DNA from 2 places in the Paenibacillus sp. P13VS genome. Region 1 is predicted to be linked to the other one. Evidence: riboswitches for the same ligand, from Rfam matches in the RefSeq annotation. Region 1 holds a riboswitch; the other holds the start of a gene.
The links. A riboswitch is a leader RNA that binds a small molecule or an ion and turns the genes downstream of it on or off. The one in region 1 is predicted to bind ZMP and ZTP.
Positions count from the first base shown of each region.

Region 2: another riboswitch for ZMP and ZTP. It lies ahead of GUA98_RS05345 (bifunctional 5,10-methylenetetrahydrofolate dehydrogenase/5,10-methenyltetrahydrofolate cyclohydrolase); the one in region 1 lies ahead of GUA98_RS14585 (TIGR01440 family protein).

Region 1 covers NZ_WYEV01000005.1:176,812-181,104, forward strand. The annotation lists gene glyA (serine hydroxymethyltransferase) at 1-1,147, opposite strand, end outside; gene GUA98_RS14585 (TIGR01440 family protein) at 1,415-2,008, opposite strand; ZMP/ZTP riboswitch at 2,151-2,232, opposite strand; gene GUA98_RS14590 (low molecular weight protein arginine phosphatase) at 2,370-2,942, opposite strand; gene GUA98_RS14595 (manganese efflux pump MntP family protein) at 3,066-3,626, opposite strand; gene GUA98_RS14600 (hypothetical protein) at 3,590-3,835, opposite strand; gene GUA98_RS14605 (L-threonylcarbamoyladenylate synthase) at 3,840-4,293, opposite strand, start outside.
Region 2 covers NZ_WYEV01000003.1:52,620-56,912, forward strand. The annotation lists gene GUA98_RS05330 (beta-galactosidase) at 1-324, opposite strand, end outside; gene GUA98_RS05335 (helix-turn-helix domain-containing protein) at 445-1,302, shown strand; gene GUA98_RS05340 (hypothetical protein) at 1,402-2,025, shown strand; gene GUA98_RS05345 (bifunctional 5,10-methylenetetrahydrofolate dehydrogenase/5,10-methenyltetrahydrofolate cyclohydrolase) at 2,171-2,965, opposite strand; ZMP/ZTP riboswitch at 3,077-3,158, opposite strand; gene GUA98_RS05350 (ribonuclease) at 3,284-3,721, shown strand; gene GUA98_RS05355 (barstar family protein) at 3,738-4,013, shown strand; gene GUA98_RS05360 (hypothetical protein) at 4,252-4,293, shown strand, end outside.

The DNA of each region.
Region 1 (4,293 bases):
TTTTGGCAATGATTTTACCGATAGCAACCATGGCTTCTTCGTTCATGCCACGGGAAGTAGCTGCCGGAGTACCAATTCGAATGCCGCTCGTTACAAACGGACTTGTCGGATCAAATGGAATTGCATTTTTGTTCACGGTAATACCGATGGAATCGAGCACATGCTCAGCTTCCTTACCTGTGATGTTCACGCTGCGAGTGTCGATCAGCATCAAGTGGTTGTCTGTACCGCCGGATACAATGTTCAATCCTTCAGCAATCAGTGTTTCAGCCAAAACCTGAGCGTTCTTCACTACGTTTTGTGCATAAGTTTTGAACGAAGGCTGCAGGGCCTCACCCAGTGCTACCGCTTTGGAAGCAATAACGTGCATCAAAGGTCCACCTTGGGAACCTGGGAATACCGCTTTATCAATTGCAGCTGCCCAGGATTTGCGGCACAGGATCATACCGCCACGAGGTCCGCGCAGCGTTTTGTGTGTTGTCGTTGTTACGAAATGGGCATGAGGAACCGGGCTCGGATGCAATCCGGCAGCAACCAGTCCTGCAATGTGGGCCATGTCCACCATGAACAATGCACCTACATCGTTTGCGATAGAAGCGAGTTTTTCAAAATCAATCGTACGCGGGTATGCACTTGCGCCTGCAACAATCAGACGAGGACGGTGCTTGAACGCTGCTTTGCGCACTTCATCGTAATCGATCAGGAAAGTATCTTCCTGTACGCCATAGGCCACGAAATTGTAGAGCAAACCAGATGCATTCACTGGGCTACCGTGAGTCAAGTGTCCACCATGAGCAAGGTTCATGCCCAGCACCGTGTCACCAGGTTTCAACGCTGCAAGATATACTGCCATATTCGCTTGTGCTCCCGAGTGAGGCTGTACGTTTACGTGCTCAGCGCCAAACAGTTCCTTCGCGCGGTCACGTGCGATATCTTCCACAACATCCACATGCTCGCAGCCACCATAATAACGTTTGCCTGGGTATCCTTCAGCGTACTTGTTTGTCAGTACAGATCCAAGTGCCTCAATTACCGCTTCACTTACGATGTTCTCGGATGCAATCAGCTCAATGTTGTTCTGTTGGCGTTTCAACTCCAAATTCATCGCTTCAAGTACTGCAGGGTCATTCTTACGCAATTGTTCCATGTTTAAATTCCTCCCAGTATATTAGTGAAGTTATAAAGCAAAATTAAAAGGTTACACTCGCCACTCCGAACGCAGCACAATCTTCCGATCGCTGTTATCCCCAGATTTTTTGAATCCCCCTTTAAAGGGGAAATCCGGTGATAGCCTATGCTTCCGATGTAGCTTTCTTTCAGAAAGCTTTTAGGCGAGCACTTCGTTTCTCCAGATTTGTCCTGCAGTCTCCGTTTTCGTGTAAACATTAATTTCGCTTTATAGTAGGTTGAAGATTTAGTCGCAAAATGTCGAATCTGGTTGCTCTTCCATCTGATACACCGCACGTTCGCCGCCAATCAGCTTCGGACGGGTCAAGGCTGTCGTCACACGGGCTTCCCCAATGTAGCGAAGCGCTGTACGGAAGGGAACTGCCACATGCCGTAAGTGCATGCCAATCATGGTTTCCCCGATATCCACTCCCGCATGAGCCTGCACATGTTCAGCCAGGCAAGGATCACTCAGCGAGCGATAAGCTGCGGATGCCATGGAACCGCCTGCCTTGGGAACGGGCACGGCACCCACTTCAGTCAAACCAAGACGTGTGAGCAATGAACGCTCCATCACCAGTGCGCGATTCAAGTGTTCACAGCACTGGAACACAGGCTCGAAGCCGAATTCCTGCTGTACCTCGCGGATCCCTGCAAGAAGCTGCTGTGCTACATCAACGGCACCACTCGTACCGATCTTCTGGCCTGCAACCTCGCTTGTGCTTGTACCGATCACAACAATCTGTCCAGGTCCAAGCTTTCCGGCAAGTGCCAGTTCACGCAGAATGGATGCGGTCTGTTCCTGCAATCCGGGTTGTTCCGAATCTAACTCAATAGTCATCCTATCGCCTCCCGATAAAATCATGCCTGACTTCCTCACGGCAGCCCGCTCTTGTATTCATGCACGGCATCTCAGGTACTATTATAGCGAATAATCAGATGAAAGACGAAAAAAAGAGCAGTCTGCGGGTATCGCAGAATTGCTCTTTTGCCCAGGCGACCGGCCGTTTGTTCCGGTGCTCCATTGTGGTTGTGCCCACTTCGTCGCCAGTTACACCGGATCCCTGTTTTCCCCTTCATCATAAAACAACCCACGCTTAAAATCAACGGGTAATTTACACTACATGTTCGTTTTTGCATATAAAAATAAATTTGGAAATGGTTCATCACTGCCCAATTACATTGCCCTGCATAATCCCGGTTTATCCCAACTTGTCCAGAAGCCGATCCAATGCCGTCCTGATCTCTGCAGCAGCAATATTATAATCGTCACGACTGCCCCCGAATGGGTCGGATATATCAAAGCTTGGAATGCGCTGGCGGATCTCGATCACGCGCTCACGCTCTGATGCCAGAATCTCCTGACCGAGTGCACGCTTCAGTTCCAGTGTGGCGAACAGGCTGTCCAGTTCCTGAAGATCATTCAGAACCTGATCATCATTCTCCACATACTCTTTCAGCGTGTACGTCTTGTGTACCGAATCCGGAAAAACCTGCATGACATGCTGTTTATGGCTTCGCGTTAACGTAAGGACCAAATCCGCCCAGCCAATCAGGCTCGCGTCAAGCTGGGTAGATTGACCAGGCCCTTCCGCCTGGTGATCTCTTAATACAGCTTCGGCATGACGGGAAATCGGCATTCCCGATGCTGCCGCCACACCTGCAGAACGAACCTCTACCTGAATGCCCCGTTCCGCTGCGAGCTTGCGCAAAAGCCCCTCCGCCATGGGGCTGCGGCACGTATTTCCTGTACATACAAACAAAATATGTTTCATTGTGATAGCCTCCCCATTTCGCAAATGTTGTCGAATGATGCAATATTTTAATTTTAAATGATGAAAATTTAAAGAGTATCGTTATGACTGCTCAAGGGCTGCAACTGCTCCGCTCTATGACTATTAAAAAATAAACAACAGTCCAAACGCAAGCAGGATGGCTCCGCCAATCGCTTCACCATAATCACCAAGGTTCTGGCTCACTCGTCTTCCCAGCAGCAGACCCATGACGGACATGATTCCACCGCATGCACCAAAGGCAAGTACAGTCAGTACCAGATCACTGCTAAACATGCCGAGGGATACCCCAACGGAAAACGAATCCACACTCACACTGAGTGAAAATAAGATCACACCCAGCATGGAGCGATGGTCCACCAGCTTGGTGTCACCTTCACGAAATGCATTCAGAATCATGTGACCCCCAAGCAAAACGAGCAATCCGCCTGCAGCATACGTCGTGATGTCCCCAAGAAGTGAACTGACGTATTTCCCCGTGTACATACCGATCAGCGGCATGATCACATGGAACAGGGCCGTAACCAAGCTGATTCGCAGCACATCACGCAAACGAATGCCTTTCATGCCAATCCCAATGCCCAGCGAGAAGGCATCCAGCCCGAGGGCGACGGCCATAATCAAAATGGTTACCAACTGCCCCAGATGGGCAGACACATCCCACATTCCCATACCCCCAAGTCACGTAAAGGTTCTTGTACACGATATGCGGACAAGGACACAAACATGACGGGAGATAGAGAATGAATAGTCAGAGAGATGCAGGCAGGCGTGTCAAAAGGGGACTCTTCTAATCGGCAGGCCGTGGTTGGTGGTGCCTGCTGCCACGGCCTGCCGATCAGGTGGACCGGAGAGACGTCGTCAGCTCCGGTCATGGTGTTACTGGTCCCCAACCTGTATAAGTTGGTGACCAGCAGCCTTGAGCAGCCGATTCATGACGGCTGCGCCCAGCCCTTCGCGTGAGCAGGCTTCAGCCACAATGTATGTGGCGCCCTGCTCATCGCAGCTGCGCAGCGCGGCGTACAGCCGGCGCGCTGCTTCTTCAAGCTCGCTGGCATTGCCCAGCGAGAATACGGCATCGGCACGGTACTGCTCCGCGTGCTCGGCGAACGCCAGCACCGCGGTGCGCTCTCCGCGCTGCGCCGCCTCCGCGAGGGCGGCGCTGATCCAGGCCGCCACGGCTGGCGGCGGCCCCTCTACCACGCACAGCGCCCCTGTGGGCGCATAGTGCGTGTACTTCATGCCCGGCGAGCGCGGCGCCGGGCTGCCTTCGCCTTCGGACCCACCCGCGAGAATCGCCGGGTCCGTGGCGACATGGGCGGCAACGGCGGAC
Region 2 (4,293 bases), on a different contig from region 1:
GAAATGACGCAGGTTTCGATTCCCACCCCATTCAAAGACCCCTTCTTCTTCCTCATGAAAATTCCAAAAGACATAGGTGGCTACGATGTGAATTCCACCGGCCTTCATTTTCAGCAGTTCTTCTTCCCAGTACAAGTATGAAAACCTGGAGAAGTGAAATTCACCTACAATAGGGATGAAGGGCTCGCCATTACGAGTCATATAATAATTGGTGAATCCAAAGGCATCTCCTCTGGGATTGGCACCACCAAGCATACCCAATTTTCCGGGATGGATGTTCTTACGGTCTGCATCTATTAAAGATAATTTTGAGATGTGGCTCATTGCTGGGACAACCTCCTTGTGATATGTTCTTTACGATGAATTCTACTGTGTTCAATAATAAAAGAAATATCGTTACAGCTACATTTTATATGGAATAGATCATAGCGAGGTAGTGTGATAATGGCTAAAAAACATGCGGATTATGCTATAGTTGGACACAGGCCCTTTGGAATATTGATCGCAGGTCATTATAAGGAGTTGAACGGATATGAAATTCATCGACCAACGGGGAGCATCGACTGGTTATTAATGTATACGCTTTCGGGTGAAGGGGAAATACAGCATGGCAAAAATTCGATAACCTGCATAGCGGGGGATGTGGCGATTCTTATGCCAGGGCTTCCGCATCATTATCGAACGAAGCAGGATCATTGGGAATTTATATGGGTACACTTCATACCCGATCCCCATTGGAGTACTTGGTTGAAGCTACCTGAAACGTCAGCTCGTTTCATCTACCAGCGGATAGTTTCGGAAGAGGTACAGCATGATTTGCAAAATGCTCTTCAAAGATTGGTGCGTCATGGATTTTCGGATGGCCGTTCGGAACAATATCGCCGATTATCTGAGCTGGCCCTCGAGGAGACGTTGATTCATATTCAACACACCTATCCACCGGATGTTCCGGCGACGATGGATCCCCGAATTGCGGAGATCATGCGGTATCTGCAGATGTATCCTGCGCAGAAAATAAGCATACCGGAACTGGCGAACCGATGCTGTTTATCCACCTCACGCCTCTCTCATTTATTTAAGGAGCAGGTAGGGGATACGATTCTAAATACAGTTCACAAGTTCAGATTGGAGAAGGCAGCGCAGCTTCTCGCTGGAACGAATCGGCAAATCGCAGAGATTGCTGCGGATGTCGGATTCGACTGCGGTATACATTTTACAAGAAAATTCCGTGAAGCCTTTGGCGAGACACCATCGGCATTTCGGAAACGAAAAAATAACCTTCAAGCGAGATTGTTGGATTGATCTAATAAACTGCTGAAGCGAAAGACAAACCAAATGAAAGCATCTATAATGTGTAGAACGTAAAATAAAGTTGTAGCATCAGAGGAGGACAAGTGCAGCATGAACCTTTTTCACATCCAATCCATCATACACGGAACTGATCGAACTGCAGCCTTCCTGGAAGATAACTTTATCGGGATCGATTGGCCAGCTACAGGGGATTTGGAACAACTGCCGACTGAAGAATGGAAAGAGCAAATCGGGCAGCATTATGCCATACCTGAATCGGAGCTGAGCGGGATAATAGGTACCCTACAGGCATTTGTAAACATCATACAGGATGGAGATCATGTCTTAATTCATGACGATGAGTGGGTATATGTTGGAGATGTCGGTGACTACTTTTATGATGACTCCGTTAGCATTGAAGAAGATTCGATATGTCATCGGCGAGGCGTAACGTGGTTGGGACGAATTCCACTGACAGAGATAAACGATAAGGTACGTGCTCTGATTTCGAATGCTTCGATCATTTCAACATTCGAGTATCCACTTTCACAGGCTCAATTGGAGCCGTGGATTTCAAGAACTTCCGAAACGGAAACGGCAGTTCAACATTCGGTTGGCGTAGATGACGGAACAGTGCAGGAAGCTCTCGACGTACTAAGGAAGGCATTACAGAGTGAAGACGAGGAACTTCGTATTCGTGCGGCGACGGCCATTTTACAATATGCGAAGAAATAAAAAGAACATGAACAGATATGTAGAGTAACGAAAATGGAACTAGCAGATATACGAACTTTCAATGCTCATTACGGTTTATGTCTATACACTAAGAAGCACGCAAAGCCCTCATGAAACGAGTGAGCTTTGCGTGCTTTCGTACATATTATGATGTTTTTTCAGATTGCATGCAGGCTGATTTGATCGTGTGTTCGATCAGCGTAGCAATGGTTACGGGACCAACCCCACCCGGGACGGGTGTAATGGCAGATGACGGAGTCAAGCAGGATGAAAAGTCCACATCACCGATATTGCCTTTATTGTAACCTGCATCAATGACAACTGCACCAGGTTTAATCCAGCTTCCTTTTACAAAACAGGCTTTGCCAACGGCAGCAATCACGATATCTCCTGACTTCACGATTTCTTCCAGATTGACGGTTTTGGAGTGACAGGTAGTTACCGTTGCATTTCGGTTAAGCAGCATGGCTGAAACGGGCTTACCGAGAATTGGACTTCTTCCTATGACCACAGCGTGCTTGCCTTCGATGGGTACGTTATAGAAATCCAGAATGCGGATAATTGCTTGTGGTGTGCAGGAAGGGAAAGCGGCGATTCCAAAGGCATTTAACGCAAATCCTAGGGTGGTAACGCCATCCACGTCTTTCTCTATGCTTATAGCATCAAAAGCGGCTCTTTCATCGATATGATGCGGTACCGGGTGCTGCAGCAGAATGCCATGAACGGATACGTCTTCATTTAATTTGGTTATTTCCTGAATTAATTGCTCCGTTGTAGTCTCTGCAGGCAAAACCACTTTAATCGAATGTACCCCTATTCGGGCACATGCATTGCCTTTCATTCGTACATACGTTTCTGATGAGGGATCATCACCAACCAAAATAGTCGCTAGACAAGGTGTAATTCCTTTCTCCTTCAACCCGGCAACCTTCGCAGTCATCTCTTACTTCATAAAGTCCGCTACCGTTTGTCAATTCAACATTAGCTTCTCTGTACTCATGCTCATCATCGCCCTTTCCAAATAAAAAGAGGCAAGGAAATAAAACTTCCTTACCTCGGCCCAGGCGTACGGCTTGATTAGACATCATATGCTCCCTCACGGTTCACCGTGTTCGCCAGTTACATATGACCATATTACCTTGATAGTACTTCATTTTGAAATGTACATCAATCCTTTTAACTTTAGCTATACTTGGAACTGTGTTCAGATTGGTATATACTTTTTTGAGTTAAGAAGATTAAAAGGAGATTATAAGCAGTGTATATTAAAAAATGGCTAGGTGCTGTACTCATTATTCTTGCGACGATGCTGGTCGCAGGTTGTTCACTTGAATCGCTAACTGTAGATGATTCGACCCAGACTCAGGCTGTCTTGAACCAATTTGACGAAGTGGCCAATTATCTTGCCGAGCATCAGGAGCTTCCGGATAATTATATTACCAAGAAGGAGGCCAGAGCTTTAGGCTGGGAACCAAGTGAAGGAAATCTGCAAGATGTGGCCCCAGGCAAAAGTATCGGCGGTGATATTTTTCAGAATCGGGAAGGCCTGTTACCCAAGAAAAAGGGAAGAACGTGGTACGAGGCAGATATCAATTATTCGGGTGGAACCCGGGGGAGTGACCGAATCCTCTATTCCAGTGATGGCTTAATATACAAGACAACCGATCATTATCGCACGTTTGAACAAATCAAATGACCAAAGGTAGGATGGTATGAAGACAGTAATCATTGATGGAAATGATATTCATGGAAAAGAAGAGCTGCATGATATTCTTCAGGCGAAGCTGGGGTTAGATGACTCTTACGGGCGGAATCTCGATGCGTTATGGGATGTCATTACAGGCTTCATTTCAATACCACTAACCATTCAATGGGTGAATTTTGAGGCCAGCAGGGCTGTGCTTGGAGAATACGCTGATCAGCTATTGGAGTTAATGCGTGAAGCAGAAGAAGAGCTGGATCAATTTCAATTGGATCTGAAAATGTAAAAACGAACGGGCAGTCCGCTGAGGACTGCTTTTTTTAATGTGCAACATGTTCCATGAGACTTCCGTTAAGGAGTTAAGGAATCCACAGGAGGTGAGGGTCATTCCCAGGAAGTTATTGTACTTCATTTATGTTCTGTCACTGGTTAGTCTGACAACATCTTGTGCAAGCACGTCCACGAATGCAGATGCTGATAACGGTCTAAGCGAACTATATGTTGCAGCATTGGAAGAGGTCATCATGATAGATTCAGCTCTTAATAGATCAATGGAGTATATATCA